Linked DNA regions of Colwellia sp. M166. The protein of the gene in region 2 interacts with the protein of the main gene of each other region in a pairwise test. Links are inferred from orthologs where the notes say so. Each region holds a gene or a part of one and is shown on either strand. Other genes may lie near its edges. The genes, in order: lpdA and odhB.

Region 1 (12,152 bases), 2.8 Mb from region 2 along the record:
CTAACGTCGTAACTTAGCTACTCAGGCTAATGATAAAACCTGAGCGAAACAAGAATAATTTAAACGCACTCATATTGATATAAGCACTATTTTATCGCCATTTTCTAACCGTTACCTTGAACTTGTAGCCCTTAAGCGTAAACTTGAGCTATAGGCTAATTTAGCGGCATTTTCAGGAAGAAATTTATCATGCTTAATAAAATATTAATCAGCTTTATATTGTTACTTTTTGTCGGCTGTAGCCACGAGCAAGAAAATGTTGCGTTAGGCACCTTAGAGCGTGATCGTATTGCACACACAGCAACCGTCAGTGAAGTGATCACCGACTTACCCATAGCAGCCGGCAGTAAGGTCACTAAAGGCATGGTATTGGTAAAGCTTGATGATGACTTACAAAAAGCATCGGTTGCCAAAGCGAGAGCGCAAGTACAACAGGCGCAAGCAACCTTAACCAAAGCACACAATGGTGCCCGAGCAGAAGAGGTAGCAGCTGCAAAAGCCAATGTAGCAGGCGCTAAAGCAGCACTGGCAAAAAGTATGGCAAATTACACTCGAGCAAAAAGTTTAATAAAAGCTAATTTAACCAGCCAAGCCGCTCTTGATGACGCCATCGCAAGTCGGGATGAAAATTTAGCAACACTGAGCAGTACTCAAGAGCAATTATTACAACTGATTAATGGTACACGGATTGAAGATTTAGCCATTGCTGAAGCGGTTTTGGCAAGCAATATTGCCATGCTAAGCAGTGAAGAAAAAAAGCTCAGTAATTTGACCATTACGGCAAAGCGTGATGGCATTTTAGATAACTTACCGTGGAATTTAGGAGAACGAGTTACTGCCGGTAGTCCTGTAGCTATTGTGCTAGCGGGTAAAGCGCCTTTTGCCCGTGTTTATATTCCTGGGCCTTACCGGGTTCATATCAAAGTCGGTGACCCATTAGCTGTGCATGTTGACGGTTTAGCTAAGCCTATTCTCGGTAAGGTGCGCTGGATAGCTACCGAGCCGGCGTTCACGCCTTATTATGCGCTTAACCAAGCTGAGCGTGCTAACTTAATGTATTTAGCCGAAATAATGTTGCCTGACAATACTAGCGATTTACCTAGCGGCATTCCCGCCCAAGTCGTTTTACCACTGGTAACTGGCCTAAGTGAACGCTAATGACTGAATTCGCCATTGATGCCCGCAATTTAACCCGAAAATTTGCCGCAACGACCGCCGTATCGTCATTAAATTTGCAGGTAGAAAAACAGCGCATTTATGGTTTTCTTGGCCCCAATGGCTCAGGAAAAACCACCGCTATTCGCTTATTCACCGGTTTGCTCAAACCGAGTAGCGGCAGCGTAAACGTCTTAGGACTTAATTTACCTGAAGATGCGGAACGCTTGCGCAGACAAATAGGTTATATGACCCAAAAATTTTCGCTTTATGATGATTTAACCATCACCGAAAACATGCAGTTTATTGCTCGTATTTACGGCTTAAGCCCAAAAGAGCAAAAAGCTCGCCTCGATGAACTGGTCAGTATTTACCAATTATCAAAGCTTAAAAAGCAATTGGCTGGCAGTTTAAGTGGCGGACAAAAACAACGTTTAGCATTGGCTTGTGCGGTAATGCATCAACCTAAATTATTGTTTTTAGATGAGCCAACCTCGGCGGTCGATCCTGAAAATCGTCGTGAATTTTGGGAGCAACTCTTTGATCTCTGTGATCAAGGCATGACGATTTTAGTTTCAACACATTACATGGACGAGGCTGAACGCTGTCATAAATTAGCTATTTTAGAGAATGGTATTAAGCGCGCTGATGATTCGCCCGCACAATTAATGGCCAACATGCCGGCGAATGTTATTGAAGTATCAACCGATAATCTTAGACAATTAAAACAGCAGTTAATTGCTTTACCCGAAGTGGTATCGGCCTCACAACTGGGGGCTCATTTGCGCGTGTTGGTCAATAAATCGATTACCGATCCTATCGACTTTCTAAACCAAAGCCATATTATGCCGAGCCACACAGCAATGCACTTAGTTCGAGCGAGTCTTGAAGATGTTTTTGTCTTATCAACAGGCAGTCATACTATTTTGCCAGCAGAGACAAATAAGGTGAAGGCATGAAATCCTTATTAAGAATTCAAGCCATTGTTATAAAAGAGTTAATTCAACTTAGACGCGACAGAATGACTTTTGGGATGGTGATCATGATCCCTTTAGTGCAATTGCTACTTTTTGCCTTTGCCATTAATACCAATATTCGCCATATTCCGGTTGGTATCGTCGATCAGAGCCAAACCGCATTGAGTCGGGTGTTACAACAAACCATTTCAGCAACTAGTATCGTTAATTTTACCCATCATTATACCTCGTTACCGCAAGCGCAAGCCGCTATTGACCGTGGTGATGTTCGCGCTGTGCTGATCATTCCAAAAGATGTTAGCCAACGTCTAGTGCGCCACGCTACTGTCGGTTTTGGCTTACCGCCAGCCAGCGATGAAGAAACTAGCCGCCCGATTGCGCAATGGTTAGTCGATGGCTCTGATACTGCGATTGCAGCTAGCATAAAAAGTTTACGCAATATGCCCTTAGCTGAATTATTAGACAAACCGGTTAACCGTAATGTACCAACCTTTGAAGTGACTTTACTGTATAATCCCGAGCAACGTAGTGTGGTCAATATTGTCCCTGGGCTGGTCGGCATTATTCTCACGATGACCATGATCATGTTTACCTCAGCCGCTATTGTTCGCGAGCGAGAGCGTGGCAATATGGAACTATTAATTACCACGCCTTTAGCTGCACTTGAACTGATGATAGGTAAAATTTTTCCGTATATATTTATTGGCGCCATTCAAGTCATCATTATTTTAGGCTTGGGATATTTCTTTTTTAACGCGCCAATTAATGGCGGTTTATGGCAATTAACTTTCGCAACCCTACTGTTTATTTCTGCAAGTTTAGTACTAGGTTTAGTAATATCTACGTTAGCGAAAAACCAATTACAATCAATGCAAATGACGGTATTTATATTACTTCCGTCGATATTATTATCCGGCTTTATGTTTCCTTACGAAGGTATGCCGGAAATAGCGCAGTACATCGCAGAAGGTTTACCGGCAACTCATTTTATTCGACTGGTGCGTGGCGTTGTTTTACGTGATGTAGCCGTAGTTGATATGACGTTTGACATGGTATGGTTAATCGGCTTCACCTTACTAGGCTTGATGGTTGCGGCCTTGCGCTTTAAAAAGTCTCTCGATTAGTTTTATAACAATTGAAATAAAATACAAAAACGCCGATTGATTTAAAAACCAACCGACGTTTATAGTTATTTTCATTAAGCCAATACATAGCTCAATAACACACCAAAACCTACGCTCTAGTGTGCTATAAATCAGCAGCAAGACTGCAAGTTAAGCTTCTACTTGTAAAATTACCGTCTCAGCTTTCTTGGTATAACTATCCATAGTGTGAAAGTTCAAGTAACGATAAGTATCAGCTGCTGTTGCATTAATTTTCGACGCATACATCATGTACTCATCAACTGACGGTAACTTACCTAAGATAGCACCAACACCCGCTAACTCAGCTGAGGTTAAGTATACATTCGCGCCATTACCTAAACGGTTAGGGAAGTTACGTGTTGAGGTTGACAGCACAGTAGACTTTTCTTCAACACGCGCTTGATTACCCATACACAATGAACAACCCGGCGTTTCAATACGAGCCCCTGCCTTGCCATAAATACTGTAATAACCTTCAGCCGTTAATTGATCTCTATCCATTTTCGTTGGTGGTGCAACCCATAAACGTGTGGGTAAAATTTTGCCAAAGTTTTCAATCAATTTACCCGCAGCGCGGAAGTGACCAATATTGGTCATACATGAACCAATGAAGACTTCATCAATTGCAGTGCCGGCAACTTCTGACAGCAGCTTTGCATCATCAGGATCGTTTGGACAACAAACAATTGGCTCTTTAATATCAGCTAAATCTATCTCGATAATATGCGCGTATTCAGCGTCAGGGTCGGCGGCCATCAATGATGGCTCAGCTAACCATGCCTCCATACCTTTGATACGACGCGTAATCGTTCGCACATCACCATAGCCTTCACTGATCATCCACTTCAACATCACAATGTTGGAGTTTAAATATTCAGCAACAGCTGATTCTTCAAGCTTGATTGAACAACCGCCAGCTGAACGTTCAGCTGAAGCATCTGATAATTCAAATGCTTGTTCAACGGTTAAGCCTTTCAAACCTTCAATTTCTAATACACGGCCAGAGAACTCATTAATTTTCCCCGCCTTTTCAACCGTTAACAAACCATTTTTAATGCCGTAATAGGGAATAGCATGCACTAAGTCACGTAAGGTGATACCCGGTTGCATTTCACCTTTAAAACGTACCAATACTGACTCAGGCATATCAAGCGGCATCACACCGGTTGCGGCAGCAAAGGCGACCAAACCAGAGCCGGCAGGAAATGAAATACCTAGCGGGAAACGGGTATGTGAATCACCACCAGTGCCAACCGTATCAGGTAATAACATACGGTTTAACCATGAGTGAATAACACCATCACCTGGGCGCAGTGAGACACCACCACGATCCATCATAAAATCTGGTAAGGTATGATGCGTCACGACATCAACCGGCTTAGGATAAGCAGAAGTATGGCAGAAAGACTGCATGGTTAAATCAGCTGAAAAACCTAAACAAGCGAGATCTTTTAATTCATCTCGTGTCATAGGGCCGGTGGTATCTTGCGAGCCAACGGTGGTCATTTTAGGTTCACAGTATTGACCAGCACGAACGCCATCAACACCACAAGCCTTACCGACCATCTTCTGGGCTAAGGTAAAACCTTTAGTTGAAGATGTTACTGGCGCTTGCTGAGCAAACAAGTCTGGCATAGGTAAACCTAAAGCTTCACAAGCTCTGGTCGTTAAACCTCGACCAATAATCAATGGAATACGACCACCAGCACGAACTTCATCTAATAACACTGGGCTGAGTTTAAATTCAGCGATAACTTCACCGGTCGCACTTTTAACAACACCTTCATATGGATAGATGTCGATAACATCACCCATATGCATTTTTTGCACATCTAATTCAATCGGTAATGCGCCTGAATCTTCCATGGTATTGTAAAAAATAGGCGCAATTTTACCGCCTAAACAGACACCACCACTACGTTTGTTAGGAATGCAAGGAATATCATCCCCCATAAACCAAAGCACTGAGTTAGTGGCAGACTTACGTGAAGAGCCGGTACCAACAACATCACCAACATAAGCCAATGGAATGCCATCTTTTTGTAACGCTTCAAGTTGCTTAATCGGGCCAACAACACCATCTTCATCCGGTGTAATACCCTCACGCTCAATTTTAAGCATAGCTTTTGCGTGTAAAGGAATATCAGGACGTGACCAAGCATCTGGCGCTGGTGATAAATCATCAGTATTAGTTTCACCGCTTACTTTAAATACTTTAACGGTAATTTTTGTCGCGACTTTCTCTTTTGCGGTAAACCACTCGGCATCAGCCCAAGATTGCAATACTTGCTTAGCTGCAGTATTACCGGCTTGGGCTTTTTCTTGCACATCATGGAAAGCATCGAACATCAGTAAAGTATGTGACAAACCTTCAGCGGCAGCAGCAGATAGCGTGTCGTTATCTAAAAGTTCGATCATCGGTTGAATATTGTAACCACCTAGCATAGTGCCCAGTAATTTCGTTGCTTGCTCTGGTGATAAAATGGGCGAAGATGTTTCACCTTTGGTGACTGCCGCTAAAAACCCGGCTTTTACATAAGCGGCATCATCAACGCCGGCAGGCACACGATTGGTTAATAAATCAATTAAAAATTCTTCTTCACCTGCTGGTGGTGCTTTAATTAATTCAACCAAAGCTGCAGTTTGTTCAGCATCTAATGGTTTTGGCACAATACCTTCAGCAGCGCGTTCGTCTCTATGTTTACGATAATCTTGAAGCACGGTGTTCACCTCTGTGGTAAGGATAGCTAACCTTAATTCTTTTATTTAGCCGCCCTGATTAGGTTGGCGCGAATTAAGTTTGTTAAGTATCTAAGATTAAAAAAATTTTCACTACGATTATACGACAACATGTACATTAATTGAACTACAGCGGTAATCATCAACTGTATCCTTACTATGAATGTTACTTATAATTCTTTTAAATCAATAATGTGCGATTCTTACGAGGACTGCATCTACGACTAAATGATTAGAGCGAATCAGCAAGTTTATGTTTAAGCTGCTTGTTTGGCATAAACAGCTTAAGCATATAAGCGAAGATTATTGAAAAGTATAATCAACATAACTAAAGCTTCTATCCGGTATAACCACCATGAATAGTGTTTATTTTATCAAATGATTCATAGTCGTTAAAAAATCAGGTAAAATAGCGCCAAAATTTGTCCCAGCTAATGATCATGTTATTAGCATCTTATAGCTAGAGAGAGAATATCAAATGAGCCTGTATTTAGAATATATAGCAGAAATTGAAAATCGTAAAAATGAGCTAGGTTTAGCACCTAAGCCTATCGATAGTGCTGAGTTATTAGCGGAAATCATTGAGCAAATTAAAGATCAAGGACACGCACACCGCGAAGATTCTTTGAACTTCTTTATCTATAACACCTTACCAGGTACTACCAGTGCCGCCGGTGAAAAAGCCGCCTTTTTGAAAAAAATCATTTTAGGTGAAGAAGTTGTAGCAGAGATAACACCTGAATTTGCCTTTGAATTGCTGTCGCACATGAAAGGTGGCCCATCTATCGAAGCACTACTTGACCTAGCATTAAGTGACGATTCAGCATTATCGACACCAGCTTCTAACGTATTAAAAACTCAAGTATTCTTATACGATGCTGATACAGCTCGTCTTGAAGACGCGTTTAAAGCAGGCAATGCCGTTGCTAAAGAGCTTTTAGAAAGTTATGCCGCAGCTGAATTTTTCACAAAACTACCTGACATTGAAGAAAAAATTGAAGTTGTAACTTATATTGCTGGTGAAGGCGATATCTCAACTGATTTACTTTCTCCAGGTCACCAAGCACATTCTCGTGCTGACCGTGAGTTACACGGCCAGTGTATGATCACGCCAGAAGCACAAAAAGAAATACAAGCATTACAAGCTAAGCACCCGAAAGCAAAAGTTATGCTTATTGCGGAAAAAGGCACGATGGGCGTTGGTTCTTCTCGTATGTCTGGTGTTAACAACGTGGCACTTTGGGCCGGTAAACAAGCAAGTCCATATGTACCATTTATTAACATTGCACCTGTAGTTGCAGGTACTAACGGTATTTCTCCAATCTTCTTAACGACTGTTGATGTCACTGGTGGTATTGGTCTTGATCTTAAAAACTGGGTTAAGAAAGTAGATGCCAATGGTAATAACGTTGTTGACGAAAATGGCGATGCTGTTTTAGAAGAAGCTTACTCAGTTGCCACTGGTACTGTGTTAACGATTGATACTAAAGCGAAGAAACTATTAAACGGTGATAAAGAACTAGCTGACATCTCTTCAGCCTTTACCCCGCAAAAAGTAGAATTCATGAAAGCTGGCGGCTCTTACGCTGTTGTATTTGGTAAGAAACTACAAACCTTTGCCTCTGAAGCTTTAGGCGTAGCCACTAAACTTGTTTATGCTGCTTCGAAAGAAATTTCACATGCAGGTCAAGGCCTGACAGCCGTTGAAAAAATATTCAACAGAAATGCTGTTGGTGTTCTTTCTGAAACCGATCTTCATGCCGGTTCAGATGTGCGCGTTAAAGTGAACATTGTTGGCTCACAAGACACTACCGGCCCGATGACTTGCCAAGAGCTAGAAGCGATGGCAGCATCAACTATCTCTCCTTTAGTTGACGGTGCATATCAATCTGGTTGTCACACTGCATCAGTTTGGGATAGCAAAGCTAAAGCTAACATTCCTAAGCTCATGAGTTTCATGAACAAGTTTGGCCTAATCACAGCGCGTGACCCTAAAGGTGTTTACCACGCGATGACTGACGTAATTCATAAAGTATTAAATGATATTACTGTCGATGACCGCGCTATCATCATTGGTGGTGACTCGCATACGCGTATGTCTAAAGGTGTCGCATTTGGCGCCGACTCAGGTACTGTTGCCATTGCACTGGCGACAGGTGAGGCAGCGATGCCAATTCCAGAGTCGGTTAAAGTTACCTTTAAAGGCAAAATGCAAGCTCACATGGATTTCCGTGATGTTGTGCATGCAACACAAGCACAAATGCTTAAGCAATTTGGCGGCGAAAACGTCTTCCAAGGTCGTATCATTGAAGTGCATATTGGTACATTAATGGCTGACCAAGCATTTACTTTCACTGATTGGTCTGCAGAAATGAAGGCAAAAGCTTCAATCTGTATCTCTAATGATGAAACCTTAATTAAGTCAATCGAGCTTGCTAAGAGCCGTATCCAAATCATGATCGACAAGGGTATGGAAAACGAAGCTAAAACGCTTACCGGTTTAATCGCATTAGCTAACAAGCGTATTGAAGAAGTTAAATCAGGCACTAGTCCAGCACTAGCACCGGACGACGCAGCTAAATACTATGCAGAAGTTGTTATCGACTTAGATGTTATCGACCAACCAATGATTGCTGATCCTGATGTAAACAACGACGATGCCTCAAAACGTTATACACATGATGTTATTCGTCCAGTGTCATACTACAACGACAAGCCAGTAGACTTAGCATTCGTTGGCTCTTGTATGGTACATAAAGGCGACATGCAAATCATCGCTCAAATGTTACGTAACATTGAACAGCAAAACGGCAGCGTATCATTTAAAGCGCCATTAGTTGTTGCGCCACCAACTTACAACATAGTTGATGAGTTAAAAGCTGAAGGTGACTGGGATATTCTTAAAAAATACTCAGGCTTTGAATTTGATGATGCTAACCCGAAAGGCGAAGCACGTACTAAATATGAAAACATTATGTATTTAGAACGCCCAGGTTGTAACTTATGTATGGGTAACCAAGAAAAAGCTGAACCTGGCGATACGGTTATCGCAACATCAACGCGTTTATTCCAAGGTCGTGTTGTTGCCGATACTGCTGAGAAAAAAGGTGAATCATTACTAGGTTCAACACCTCTAGTTGTGCTTTCAGCTGTACTTGGCCGTTTCCCATCATTAGAAGAATATAAAGCTGCTGTTGAAGGTATTGACTTAACTCGCTTCGCTCCTCCTACAGAAGAGATGAGCACTAAGTACGTACCGATTAAAATGGTATAAGCTTGGTCTATTTGTTTAGCTAACATGGCTCGTTAACGTTAGCTAAACTCGATGTTCGACTTAATGCTTAAATCAAGAGTTGAGAGAACATTTAAGGTTAAATACCAAAAAAGGTGACTTAATATAAGTCACCTTTTTTTATGTCTTCGCTAAATTGATATTAGCTAGCAGTAAGGTTAATTTAGCGGCTCAATGCCGCCCATACTGCTGTCTTGTTACTTATTACTAACCGCAGAAAGACATTCAATACATTATGGATTAGGACACTCAATATTCGCTGATAATGAAGGCAGAATCATATTAGGAAATGACAATTTATCATCAAAGCGCTCTACCCCTGCTAACACTTCAATTTTAAAACCGTAACTTTTGCAAATACGCAGTGACTGACGCATTAAAAATGTTGCTAATTTACTAAACTCTGTATTTTGTTTTGTGATCACTTGTAGGTGATACTTACCATCTATTAAATCTGTTTGTTTAAACTGCACTTGATGATCAAAATCCCATTCTGACGCACCATTGGCTGTAGTGGCAAGACTTGAACAAGCACTAATTGATAATAATATTATTAAAAAAGCGGTAATTTTCATCATTAAAATATCCTATAGCCAAATAAAACGTCTGTAGTATCAGTATAGTCGTGCAAAAAATTGATAGCTACTGCAAATTAAGAACACAAAAAAGCCAGCATCTCGGCTGGCTTTCTAATTAACTTACTGAAACCTTAAGACCCAAGAAATTACTTTTTCTTTTTAACTGCTTTTGCATTAGGTAAATCAGTGATTGAACCTTCAAAGATTTCTGCTGCTAAGCCGATTGATTCATTTAGTGTTGGATGAGCATGAATAGTTAATGCAAGATCTTCTGCATCAGCACCCATTTCAACGGCTAAACAAACTTCACCTAGCATTTCGCCAGCATTGATACCAACAATAGCACCACCAAGGACACGGCCAGTTTCTTTTTCGAAGATCATCTTAGTTTTACCTTCAGTACGTGCAGAGGCAATTGCACGACCAGAAGCTGCCCAAGGGAAGTTAGCTACTTCAATGTTTAAACCTTGCTCTTTCGCTTCACGCTCAGTAACACCAACCCAAGCCATTTCTGGATCAGTATAAGCAATTGAAGGAATACAACGAGGGTCAAATACGTGCTTCTTACCAGCAATAACTTCAGCAGCACAATGTGCTTCATGTACGGCTTTGTGAGCAAGCATAGGTTGACCAACAACGTCACCGATAGCAAAAATATGGTTTACGTTCGTGCGAAGCTCGTTAGTTACATTGATAAAACCACGTTCGTCAACATTAACACCGGCTTTATCAGCCGCAACTAAGTGACCATTTGGCTTACGACCAACTGCAACTAAAATCTTGTCATAGCGTACTTGCTCAGCTGGTGCATTTTTACCTTCAAATGTTACATACAAACCATCGTCTTTTGCTTCAACTGCAACAACTTTGGTTGATAACATGATGTTGAATTTTTTCTTGTTGAAGTTAGTGTAAACTTTAACAATGTCTTTATCAGCAGCTGGCACTAATTGATCAGCAAATTCCACGACAGAAACGTTTGAACCTAGTGCTTTATATACCGTCCCCATTTCTAGGCCGATAATACCGCCACCAAGTACCAACATTTCTTCAGGGATGTCTTGAAGCTCTAAAGCACCGGTTGAATCAATAACACGTGGGTCTTCAGTTGGGATGAAAGGTAAATCAACTACTGAAGAACCTGCTGCAATAATCGCATTATCAAAAGTAATGGTTGTTTTACCATCAGCGCCTTCAACTTCGACAGTTTTATCAGAAGTGAATTTACCGTAACCAAATACCGTTTTAACTTTACGTGCTTTAGCCATACCGCCTAAACCACCAGTTAATTGACCAACAACGCTTTCTTTCCAGTCACGAATTTTGTCTAAATCAATTTTAGGAGTACCAAAAGTAACACCATGAGACGCCATTGCTGCCGCGTCATCAATAACTTTAGCTACGTGTAAAAGTGCTTTTGAAGGGATACAACCCACATTCAAACAAACGCCACCAAGCGTCTCACGGCTTTCAACTAACACTACGTCTAAACCTAAATCTGCTGCGCGAAATGCTGCTGAATAGCCACCAGGACCCGCACCTAAAACTACTACTTGAGTTTTAATATCGTTACTCATGCTAACCTCAAAAATTGATGTATTTATTGCTGGTTATGCCAGCCTATATTTGCCAAACGTTTATTAAAGCTATTAACAATTAATACTTTCAGCACTTTTGGTATTTTTCTTGTCGCAATTTTACTTAAAGCGCACAAGGATCGCTATCTTTTAATCAGCAATTATTGATGAAAAGTGGGCAAAAATGAAAATCAATCACTGGTTTTCACTTTGCCAACTTATTGCAACATAACGCTGATATATATCAAATGTTAGTGAACTATAATATGAGTGTTCTAATATCACTCATCACATTTGATAGATGCACAGTAAAGCGTGCTGCCAACGCACCGTCAATTACCCGATGGTCGTATGACATTGATAATGGCAACATAAGCTTAGGTTCAAAGTCTTTACCGTTCCACTTGGGTTTCATTTCAGATTTTGAAACCCCTAAAATAGCCACTTCTGGTGCATTGACAATCGGCGTAAATGCCGTGCCACCAATACCGCCTAAACTTGAAATGGTAAAGCACCCACCTTGCATATCAGCAGCCTTAAGCTTGCCATCACGTGCTTTGATGCTAATTTCAAGTAACTCACGTGATAACTGATGAATGCCTTTTTGATCAACATCACGTACTACCGGTACAACCAAACCATTTGGAGTATCAACCGCAACACCGATGTGAATGTACTTTTTCAAGATT
Region 2 (12,242 bases):
CAATTTTTATTTCCCATCGTCCGTGTACTGAAAGCATAATTTGACTATAAAATAACCCTATAATGTTAATTTCTAGCACGCTAAATGATATTTTTCAAGTGACAGTAACTCTTAATTTGATGCCATTAGAGACGCTAATCTTGCGCTAACCTATAGATAAAATTCTTACTAGACCATTAAAAAGCTACCGATAGTGGGGTAAACAGGGATCCTGCTAAAAACTTTCCAACTGAGAAGGGCTCTAGCGATCATTGCAGTTTTGTTACCTAAATAAGCAAGAGGAGAGCTTCGTACGATGAAACAAGCGCCAAGTCTGCTTCATTAAACGCCGGAATGATGAACGGTAAAGCGCGATGCCATGGATGGCAAGGAGCGCAGTGCCATCAGCACTGGTACGTCGAAGAATATTGGACGTCATAGAGGAAACACGTTTAATGCTACAGCGCCGAGGGAGTCCAGAGCCAAAACAGTAAACAAACTCCACCCCATTAATTTAGAGTGAGTGTTCGTTTAATTTTTTCCCCAAAAAAGGCTAAATTAGAATAAGTGGGATCTAGTTTTATAAATTGAATAGCCTGGAGCTTAATTTTTCTGCTTGGCGTCGCGGTGGCGACAACACCCAGAGGGGCGTTACACGCCAAAAGCCCCTCTGGACTCCCCATGGCGCCCGACACAGCAAGACATTCCAACAGAATTTAGGCACGAAGTTTATACCTGCCGAAAATCGTCCCTTCACACGGCAGTCTACGCCATCCATGGCTCCGATAAACATCGTACTTATCTAAATTCAATTTCCATTGCTGAGATGGGATCAAGAGTTTGTGAGTTCTATGGTGTAGTTATTTAGCAAACCGGTTTATTGAAATATTAAAGAATAAACTCTACAGATAAACCAAACGCTAAGTCTGCTTCATTAAACACCGGAATGATGACCAATATTCACGTATCACTGGCATGGATGCCAGTGAAAGCGCTGTAGTGCCGGGATGCACGTTCAGCGCTGGTACGTCGAAGAATATTGGACGTCATGAAGGACACACGTTTAATGTAGCAGCGCCGAGGGAGTCCAGAGCCAAAGAAGTATGAGCGGCGCTAGTCTCCCCTCTCTTTTTTGGGTGTAGTCGGCCCCCCGACGCCAAACCAGTATGCGCCCCCCAAAAGGCTAAATTAGAATAAGTGAGATCTAGTTTTATAAATTGAATAGCTTGGAGTTTAATTTTTCTGCTTGGCGTCGCGGTGGCGACAACACCCAGAGGGGCGTTACACGCCAAAAGCCCCTCTGGACTCCCCATGGCGCCCGACACAGCAAGACATTCCAACAGAATTTAGGCACGAAGTTTATACCTGCCGAAAATCGTCCCTTCACACGGCAGTCTACGCCATCCATGGCTCCGATAAACATCGTACTTATCTAAATTCAGTTTCCATTGCTGAGATGGGATCAAGAGTTTGTGAGTTCTATGGTGTAGTTATTTAGCAAACCGGTTTATTGAAATATTAAAGAATAAACTCTACAGATAAACCAAACGCTAAGTCTGCTTCATTAAACGCCGGAATGATGACCAATATTCACGTATCACTGGCATGGATGCCAGTGAAAGCGTTGTAGTGCATGGATGCACGTTCAGCACTGGTACGTCGAAGAATATTGGACGTCATGAAGGACACACGTTTAATGTTGCAGCGCCGAGGGAGTCCAGAGGGAGGCCGGCGATAGCCTCCCTCTGGGTGCAGTCGGCACCCCGGCGCCAAACTGATGAACAAACTCCAAGCCGATCAATTTACAGTGAGTTACAGTGAGTGTCCCTCTAATTTCTAGAGTTAGAGTGGCTGTCCCTCTAATACTTTTTGGGTGTCGTCGCCACCGCGATAACGGTAGATAAGAGAATATAGACATGATGGTATTTAAATGAAAATCAAATGTACCTGACCCCTTTGATTACAAGCAATTAATTTAGAATGGGTGATGAGATGGACGCTCCCAATTACGGCGTCAATGCGCCAAACTGGTTAAAAACAATCAGTTAATTTAAGGAACGTCCGTCATGAAAGTTAGCACAATATCAATTGATTTAGCAAAAAACGTTTTTCAACTCATGGGGTTTACTGAGGCTAATAAAGGCGTTTTTAATAAGCGCTTGAACCGCGCTCAACTGAAGCATTTTATGCAAATGCAACCCCCATGTCGTGTTGTGATGGAGGCCTGTTATTCTTCTCATTATTGGGGCCGGTTGTTTGAATCCATCGGTCACACTGTGCACTTAATTCCTGCGCAACACGTGACACCTTTTGTGCGAGGAAACAAGAATGACAGTAACGATACACTGGCCATATTCGAAGCAAGTAGGCGACCTTTCATTCGGTTTGTCCCCATCAAAACCCAAACTCAGCAAGAAACGTTAATGCTACATCGCTTGCGAGAAAGGTTACTTAAAAACACGTACAGCGGTCACTAATCAACTACGTGGTTTATTAGCTGACATTGGCCTTGTTTTCCCGTTAGGCATACCTGCTTTTAATGAAAGTATGCAAGCATTATCACTTGATACCACGTTATCGGTATCAGTTCAGTGGCTAGTTAACGATGTTTATCAAGAATTCAAAACCTTAAACCTACGTATTAAAGCGATTGAAAAACAATTAAAAACTGACATTGAAGCCAATTCATTAGGGCAAATACTATTGAGTATCCCTGGCATTGGTTACCTCAATGCTTCTGCCTTTATTGCCTCTATAGGCAGTGGACAAGCCTTCACCAGTGCACGCGACTTTGCTGTTTGGCTAGGCATTACACCCAAACAATTTGCCTCAGGCAATAAAAGCGTGATGGGCGGCATCAGTAAACGTGGAGACCAATACCTGCGTAAACAGCTTATCCATGGTGCGCGTGCCATCATCGTTCATGCCAGAAAGAAACACGATGCATTGAGTGTGTGGATAACCCAGTTAAGTGCACGAAAACCGTTCAATTGTACCGCGGTTGCCACTGCGCACAAGTTAGCACGCATCATGTGGACATTGTTACAAAAGCAATGCCATTACACGCCTCAACCGGTTAAGGTAATCACATGATTGACGACCCGTTTTACCCTCTAGTAAGCCTGTGCAGGACAAAGGCCATGAGTCTGTGTGGGTGTTTAGGCTGCTAGAGGGGACTTAATTTATCCAGAAAACTTTTCAAGACTGTTGTTGATAAGATGAAAAAAAGGCACTAGCCAACTAGAACAAAGCCTGTGAGAGGACAAGTGTATCTATCACGTTTGGGTGAACAATGTTTTAAGGTATTTCTAGTTCGCAACTTATCTGGAGCATGGATAACAAACCATAGCTCGAATATATGTCAGTACAGTTTGCTTTAAGCAAGCGAAAGCGCCTGTCATCATGAACAAAAGTATGAAAAGAGTAATGCTCAGTAATCAAAAACATAAGCCCGTTTTGTTATGTTTTCGTATTCACTTGGGTTGACATCAAGGAAGCGTCCATATATGTCCGTCTAATTTTTTTCTAACTGAAAAATCAAATGTACCTGACCCCTTTGATTTTACGCACTTGAAGTGCCTTGATTTAGAAATGTGTTTAAGGCAATGTAATGAATATTAGGCTTATTAAATGGAATTAAACATGAGTACAATAAAAAAATTTTATAGAAATAGTGCTTGGTTTGAGTTTGCAGATAAAGTTAAAGCTAGAGATAGGTATACTTGTTTAAAATGTCAAAGATCAAATCATGAGGTAGTGCTGCAAGCTCACCACACCAACTATTTAGAAGGTAAATTACCTTGGGAGTACGCAATTAGCGATTGCATATCATTATGTAAAGGTTGTCATGCCCGTGAGCATGGACTAATAGAACCGAATACTGGCTGGAGCCTGTTATCAATTGATGATCTAGGTGACTTGGCTGGTGAATGTGAACGAGCAAACTGCGGAACTGCCATTAGGTATGAGCATCAAACTTATCACCCTAATTGGGGCTATAAAATTGTTGGAAGTACTTGTATTGAACATTTAACCAAAAAAGATCAAGAACTAAGTGGAAAAATACTTAACTTATATAAGGTTATAAGCAATTTTGTTCATAGTGAGAAATGGGTAAGAGGCAATACGAAAAATAATAAACCTTTTATTGAGAATAAGTATAACCATCATAAAGTCAGAATTTATGGTGAGAGTAATAACTACTCATTTCAAATTGCGATTAAAGAAAATGGAATTAGATGGTACGACTATAAAGATATTATTAGTGTTCGTGGTCATTCACTGGAAGAAGCCAAAGAGCTAGCGTTCATAGCATTAAAAGGTACATTAGTAGAGGATGCAACAGAGAAGAACCTTTTTAGATCTCTTTATAAAAATATAAAGTGATACTCTAAAAAAAACCCGCGCGCTCTATTAGAGCAGACGGGTTTTTATTAAGAATTACAAGCTATAAGCGAATCGCTTACCAACCTGTTTTCTCTTTAAGTGCTTTACCGATGTCCGCTAAAGAACGTACAGTTTTAACACCAGCCGCTTCAAGAGCAGCGAATTTCTCATCAGCTGTACCTTTACCACCAGCGATAATCGCACCAGCGTGACCCATACGCTTACCTTCTGGTGCAGTAACACCAGCAATGTAAGATACAACAGGCTTAGTAACGTTTGCTTTGATGTATTCTGCCGCTTCTTCTTCAGCTGTACCACCAATTTCACCAATCATTACGATTGCTTCAGTTTGTGGATCGTTTTGGAACATTTCCAATACGTCGATGAAGTTAGTACCAGGGATAGGGTCACCACCAATACCTACACAAGTAGATTGGCCAAAGCCAGCATCAGTTGTTTGTTTAACGGCTTCGTACGTAAGCGTACCAGAACGTGAAACAATACCTACTTTACCAGGCTTGTGAATGTGACCAGGCATGATACCAATCTTAGTTTCGCCAGGAGTAATAACACCTGGACAGTTAGGACCGATCATACGAACGCCAGATTGATCAAGCTTAGCTTTAACGTCAACCATATCTAAAGTTGGAATACCTTCAGTGATAGTAACGATAAGCTCGATGCCGGCATCAATAGCTTCTAAAATTGCATCTTTACAAAATGGTGCAGGAACATAGATAACTGTAGCTGTTGCGCCAGTTGCTTCTACTGCATCACGTACTGTATTGAATACTGGAAGGCCTAAATGCGTTTGACCGCCTTTACCTGGGCTTACGCCACCCACCATTTGTGTACCGTACTCAAGTGCTTGTTCTGAATGGAATGTACCTTGACCACCAGTGAAACCTTGACAGATTACTTTAGTATCTTTGTTAATTAAGACAGACATTATTTGCCCTCCGCAGCTGCTACAACTTTAGTCGCTGCATCAGTTAATGACTCAGCAGCAATGATATCTAAGCCAGAGTTTTTAAGAACTTCACGACCTAATTCAGCATTAGTACCTTCTAAACGTACTACCACTGGTACTTTAACGCCTACTTCTTTAACCGCGCCAATAATACCTTCAGCAATCATGTCACAACGAACGATGCCACCAAAGATGTTAACTAAAACAGCTTTAACGTTGTCGTCAGAAAGAATGATTTTGAATGCTTCAGAAACACGTTCTTTAGTCGCCCCGCCGCCAACATCAAGGAAGTTAGCTGGCTTGCCGCCGTGTAAGTTAACGATATCCATTGTGCCCATTGCAAGGCCAGCACCGTTAACCATACAACCTACATTGCCGTCTAAAGCTACGTAGTTTAATTCATATCTTGCTGCATGTGCTTCACGCTCATCTTCTTGAGATGGATCGTGAAATGCGCGCATTTTAGGTTGACGGTATAAAGCATTACCATCGATACCAATTTTGCCATCTAAACAGTGAAGATTACCTTCGTCAGTGATTACTAACGGATTGATTTCTAATAAAGCGAAATCGAAATCTTCAAACATTTTTGCAAGACCTAAAAAGATCTTAACAAATTGCTTCATTTGCGTTGGGTTTAAACCTAACTTGAAGCCTAATTCACGTGCTTGGTAAGGTTGAGCGCCAACCAATGGATCGATTTCAGCTTGGTGAATTAACTCAGGAGTTTCTTCAGCAATCTTCTCGATGTCAACACCGCCTTCAGTAGACGCCATGAATACTACTTTACGACTTGCACGGTCTACAACAGCACCAAGGTATAATTCGTTAGCAATATCTGTACAGCTTTCTACTAAGATTTTAGCTACTGGCTGACCATTTTCGTCAGTTTGGTAAGTAACTAAGTTTTTACCTAACCAGTTTTGAGCGAAATCTTTGATTTCTTGTTTAGTTTTAACTAGCTTAACACCGCCAGCTTTACCACGGCCACCCGCGTGTACTTGAGTTTTAACAACCCACATATTGCCGCCGATTTTATCAGCTGCTTCTGCCGCTTCCTGAGGAGTATCGCAAGCGAAACCTTCAGAAACTGGTAAACCATATTCAGCGAATAATTGTTTCGCTTGATATTCATGCAAATTCATGGTGTTTTATCCATTTATCTGTAGATGAAGATGGCAATCATCATAAAAATTATTACCATCGAAAAAAGTCGATCGATTATAGTACAAAAGCTCTAAAGAACCTAGTCCTTAGAGCTTAATACTATAGTCTACATCGAACAAAAGATTTTAATAACATGCTGAGTAAATGTTTAACTAAATGTTAAGTAACAAGCGTGTTGGATCTTCTAACAATTCTTTTATTGTTACTAAGAAACCTACTGATTCTTTACCATCAATTAAACGATGATCATAAGAAAGTGCTAGGTACATCATAGGTAAAATTTCAACTTTTCCGTCAACAGCCATTGGGCGGTCTTGGATTTTATGCATACCCAAAATAGCTGCTTGTGGCAAGTTAAGAATAGGTGTTGAAATTAATGAACCAAAAACGCCGCCATTAGTGATAGTAAAGTTACCACCTTGCATTTCGTCCATGGTCAATTTACCGTCACGGCCTTTAATCGCTAACGAACGAATACCGTTTTCGATACCCGCCATGCTAAGTTGGTCAGCATCACGTAATACCGGTGTTACTAAACCACGTGGTGTAGATACCGCAATTGAGATGTCGAAAAAGTTATGATAAACGATATCGTCACCGTCAATTGATGCATTTACCGCTGGGTAGCGTTTAAGTGCTTCAGTAACCGCTTTTACGTAGAAAGACATAAAACCTAAACGGGTATCATGGGTTTTCTCAAATACGTCTTTATACTGCGCACGAAGATCCATAATTGGTTTCATGTTAACTTCGTTAAACGTGGTTAACATGGCGGTAGAGTTTTTCGCCTCTAACAAACGTGTCGCGATAGTTTTACGTAAACGCGTCATTGGAACACGTTTTTGCGTACGTTCACCTAATGCGGCAGCAGCTTGTGCTGCTGGCGCTGACGCCGCGGCTTTTGCCGGTGCTGCTTTTGGCTTGTTCAAAGCAGTTTCAACGTCTTCTTTAGAAATACGACCGCCTTTGCCAGTACCAACAACGTCATTTGCGGTTAAGCCTTTTTCGGTCATTAAACGTCGTACTGATGGGCTAGCTAGCTCATCTGAACTAATCGCTTCTTCAGCTGAGGCAGCAGGGGCAGCGCTTGCTGATGCGCCAGCGTTAAGTTCACCCAATTTTTGGTCACCTAATACTGTATCGCCTTCAGCGTGAATTATTTTACCAATTATACCATCAGCTTGTGCTACCACTTCTAAAACCACTTTGTCGGTTTCAATATCAACTAAGTTTTGGTCAACAGTAACGGTATCGCCTGCAGCAACATGCCATGTTGCTACCGTTGCATCAGCAACTGACTCTGGTAATACCGGTACCACAATATCAATCACTTTTACTGAGCCTTTATCAGCAGGAGCTTTAGTTGCTGCAGCTGAATCTTCGCTTTTGTTTTTTGCAGAAGTATCTTCGCTTTTACTTTCAGATGCAGGAGCTTCTCCCTCACCTTCTGAAAGAATAGCAATAACTTGCTCGCCTAAAACCGTAGCACCTTCAGCTTGTGATATTTCAGTCATCACACCATCAGATAATGCTTGTACTTCTAGCACTACTTTATCAGTTTCAATATCTACTAATACTTGATCACGAGACACTTTATCGCCTACTTGTACATGCCAAGTCGCTATTGTTGCATCTGCAACTGATTCAGGTAAAACGGGAACCTTGATTTCGGTTGTCATTTATAATATTCCTTACACACTCTTAATTAATCTCTTTATAAAAAAGAGGGTCTATTCTACATTAAGCGCGTCATGAACTAGCGCCTGTTGTTCTTTAACATGAACCGACATATAACCTACCGCAGGAGCTGCAGAAGCATTACGACCTGCATATGTCAAATACGTATTGCCAGGGATTGCCGCTCTAAAGTGATGCTGTGAACAGTACCAAGCACCCTGATTTTGCGGTTCTTCCTGACACCAAACGAATTGCTTAACATGCTGATATTTTTCAATTTCAGCTTTTAGCTCTTCTTCTGGGAATGGATACAATTGTTCGATACGAATGATAGCAACATTGCTTTGCTCATTCTTACGACGCTGATCAAGTAATTCGTAGTAAACTTTACCACTACAGAACACCACGCGTTCAACACCATCGGCATCAAGCTCATCCACTTCACCAATAACATTATGGAAGACCCCCGTTGATAGCTCTTCTAACGAAGAAACCGCTAACGGGTGACGTAATAATGATTTCGGTGACATAACCACCAATGGACGACGCATAGGACGAACGACTTGACGACGCAGCATATTAAATACTTGCGCAGGTGTCGAAGGTACACAAACTTGCATGTTGTGATCAGCACAAAGCTGTAAAAAGCGTTCTAAACGTGCTGATGAATGCTCTGGACCTTGACCTTCATAGCCATGAGGTAACAACATAGTCAAGCCACATAAACGGCCCCACTTTTGCTCCCCCGAACTGATAAATTGATCAAATACTACTTGTGCACAGTTAGCAAAATCACCAAATTGTGCTTCCCAAATAGTTAAACCACTCGGCTCAGCTGTTGTGTAACCATATTCAAATGCTAATACGGATACTTCAGATAACACGGAATCATGAACATCAAACGGGCCTTGACCTTCGCGAACATTTTGCAAAGGTAAATAACGGCTGCCGTCATCTTGAGCATGTAATACTGCATGACGATGGAAGAAGGTACCACGACCTGAATCTTGACCGGTAATACGTACACGTTTACCTAAATCAACAATTGACGCATAAGCTAAGTTTTCTGCCATGCCCCAATCAAGTAGTTTTTCACCATTAGCCATTTTTTCACGATCATCGTAAATTTTCTTTACACGATTATGTACGGCATGATCGGCTGGAATATGGGCGACTTTTGCCGCTAATTCTTTCAGCTTTTCAAGTGAGATTTCTTTCTCGTAATCATCATCCCAGTTATGACCAATATAAGGTGACCAGTCAACAGAATGCTCAGTCATTGGACGCCATTGCTCAACGGTACATTGGCCTTCATCAAGCAACTTACGATAATAAGCGGTTAACTCATCAGTTTTTGCTTTAGTGAGAGAGCCTTCCGCATTCAATTGATCAGCGTAAAGTTGACGAGGCGTAGGATGTTTTTTAACTTTTTTATACATAAGGGGCTGTGTCGCGCTAGGCTCATCAGCTTCGTTATGTCCATGACGTCGGTAACAAACAAGATCAATAACCACGTCACGTTTAAATTCGTTACGGTAATCAAGCGCAATTTGTGTTGCTAAGATCACAGCTTCTGGATCGTCACCATTAACATGAAGAATAGGTGCTGAAACCATTTTAGCGACTTCAGTACAATATTCACCACTGCGGGTATCCTCAGAGCTGGATGTTGTAAAACCCACTTGGTTATTCACCACAATGCGAATAGTACCGCCGACTTTAAACGCCCGTGCTTGCGACATGTTAAAAGTTTCTTGTACCACACCTTGACCAGCAATCGCTGAGTCACCGTGGATAGTAATAGGTAAGACTAAATCACCCTCATTACAATCTCGACGGTCTAAACGTGCACGCACACTACCGATAACCACAGGGTTAACAATCTCAAGATGCGATGGGTTAAACGCTAAGGCTAAATGCACATTACCGCCCGGCGTGACAAAGTCAGATGAATAACCTTGGTGATATTTAACGTCACCTGAAGATAATATTTCATCGTGTTTACCACCGAACTCATCAAATAATTTTGATGGATTCTTGCCCATAACGTTAACCAGCACATTTAAGCGACCACGATGAGCCATACCCATAACCACTTCTTTGGCGCCTTGCGTACCGGCACGAGTGATCAGTTGCTTCAACATTGGGACTAGGGCATCACCGCCTTCAAGCGAGAAACGTTTGGCACCTGGAAATTTAGCTCCTAGATACTTTTCAAGACCATCAGCCGCAACTAAGCCCTTGAAAATTTCTTCTTTCTCTTCAACGCTAAGCACGGCTTGTGACTGTACTGATTCAAGACGTTGTTGTAACCAACGTTTTTCATCAGTCGAGGTAATATGCATATATTCAGCACCAATAGAACCACAATAAGTAGTTTTAAGCGCTTTATATAACTCACCAAGTTTCATTGTTTCTTGGCCAATAGCCAAAGAACCTATTTTAAACTCACGATCGAAATCATTTTCCGATAGTTCATGATGAGATAATTGCAGGTCACGTACTTTTTCACGTTGCCATAACCCTAAGGGGTCAAGGTTAGCATTTTGATGCCCGCGAAAACGAAAAGCATTGATAAGCTGTAAAACTTTTACTTGCTTAGCATCGCTACCACCTGAAACAACCACGGTTTTTTGTGTTTGTTGGGCTAGCGCTTTATATTCGTCACGGATTTCAGAATGCCGATATTCAACGTCAGCACCTTCAATTTTAGGAAGTTGTTGGAAAATATCTCGCCACTCTGCTGAGACAGATTGCGAGTTATCCAGATAAGATTCGTATAATTCTTCAATATAAGCAGCGTTCGCACCACTTAAATGGGAAGACTCTATCCAAGCCTTCATATCACCTTCGGGCATTGCCTGTTCCTTTATGGGATAAAAGCAATAAAAACAAATTGTCTAATAAAAATAGCAGAGTACATCAGTTGTGCTCGATATACTCTACTGTTTTAGTTAAACCGCTCTGGTTAGCAACATTGACTTAATATGGCCAATGGCTTTTGTTGGGTTCAATCCTTTCGGACAAACGTCAACACAGTTCATGATGCCGTGACAACGAAATACGCTGTAAGCATCCTGTAAATCATCTAAACGCTCTTCTGTTGCTGTATCACGGCTATCAATAAGAAAACGATAAGCATGTAATAAGCCGGCAGGACCAATAAATTTATCAGGGTTCCACCAAAAAGAAGGACAAGATGTTGAACAACACGCACATAAAATACATTCATACAGACCATCTAATTTTTCACGTTCTTCGATAGATTGCAAATGTTCACGTGCTGGTTGTTCTTTACCATCATTGATCAGGTAAGGTCTGATTTTTTCATATTGATTATAAAACTGTGTCATATCAATAATTAAATCACGTACTACTGGCAAACCTGGTAATGGACGTAAGACGATTTTATTTGCTGGAATTGCAGATAAAGGCGTTATACAGGCCAAACCATTTTTACCATTCATGTTCAAGCCGTCAGAGCCACAAACACCTTCACGACATGAACGACGAAATGACAGGCTAGAATCTTGCTCTTTCAGCAAAATTAGCGCATCTAATACCATCATGTCTGAGCCTTCGGGAACTTCCAGCTCATAATCTTTCATGTAAGGTTTGTTATCAACATCAGGGTTGTAACGGTAAATAGAAAAAACTTGTTTCATCACAACGCTCCTAGTAAATTCTTGCTTTCGGTGGGAAAGCTTCACGGTGAACCGGTGCCATATTAACGGTACGCTTGCTCATTTCTTCGCTATCTGGTGTGTAAACAGAATGACATAACCAGTTTTCATCATCACGCTCCGTGAAATCTTGACGGGCATGAGCACCACGAGATTCAGTACGGAAGTTAGCAGCTTTAGCTGAACAAAAAGCAGTTTCCATCAAGTTGTCTAATTCTAAACACTCGATACGCTGTGTATTGAACTCGCTAGACTTGTCGTCTAGATGAGCATCTTTAAGACGTTCACGAATTTCCGTTAACTCTTTCATGCCTTGAGCCATTGCTTCACCTTCACGGAATACCGAGAAGTTAAGTTGCATACACTGTTGCAAATCTTTA

The links.
Region 1: the proteins of odhB (region 2) and lpdA interact in binary tests that used the Escherichia coli proteins (3 or more experiments, as listed by UniProt). The link is inferred for Colwellia sp. M166 from one-to-one orthologs.

What each region holds. Positions count from the first base shown.
Region 1 is NZ_CP040755.1:3,030,794-3,042,945, reverse strand. What follows is about bases 9,249-12,152. They hold lpdA (dihydrolipoyl dehydrogenase), read right to left. Parts: upstream 11,464-12,152; coding sequence 10,033-11,463; downstream 9,249-10,032. Other genes in these bases: aceF (dihydrolipoyllysine-residue acetyltransferase), read right to left, coding at 11,723-12,152; FGD67_RS13800 (hypothetical protein), read right to left, coding at 9,542-9,886; FGD67_RS13805 (bifunctional aconitate hydratase 2/2-methylisocitrate dehydratase), read left to right, coding at 9,249-9,290. Outside these bases: FGD67_RS13825 (HlyD family secretion protein), read left to right, coding at 190-1,158; FGD67_RS13820 (ABC transporter ATP-binding protein), read left to right, coding at 1,158-2,114; FGD67_RS13815 (ABC transporter permease), read left to right, coding at 2,111-3,256; acnB (bifunctional aconitate hydratase 2/2-methylisocitrate dehydratase), read right to left, coding at 3,407-5,998; more of FGD67_RS13805, read left to right, coding at 6,495-9,248. UniProt on the Escherichia coli protein: Lipoamide dehydrogenase is a component of the glycine cleavage system as well as of the alpha-ketoacid dehydrogenase complexes.
Region 2 is NZ_CP040755.1:199,044-211,285, reverse strand. Bases 5,919-8,912 are described here. They hold odhB (2-oxoglutarate dehydrogenase complex dihydrolipoyllysine-residue succinyltransferase), read right to left. Parts: upstream 8,182-8,912; coding sequence 6,655-8,181; downstream 5,919-6,654. Other genes in these bases: FGD67_RS00990 (2-oxoglutarate dehydrogenase E1 component), read right to left, coding at 8,233-8,912; sucC (ADP-forming succinate--CoA ligase subunit beta), read right to left, coding at 5,919-6,480. Outside these bases: FGD67_RS01020 (hypothetical protein), read right to left, coding at 1-37; FGD67_RS01010 (HNH endonuclease), read left to right, coding at 3,622-4,365; sucD (succinate--CoA ligase subunit alpha), read right to left, coding at 4,442-5,314; more of sucC, read right to left, coding at 5,314-5,918; more of FGD67_RS00990, read right to left, coding at 8,913-11,037; FGD67_RS00985 (succinate dehydrogenase iron-sulfur subunit), read right to left, coding at 11,134-11,844; sdhA (succinate dehydrogenase flavoprotein subunit), read right to left, coding at 11,855-12,242. UniProt on the Escherichia coli protein: E2 component of the 2-oxoglutarate dehydrogenase (OGDH) complex which catalyzes the second step in the conversion of 2-oxoglutarate to succinyl-CoA and CO(2).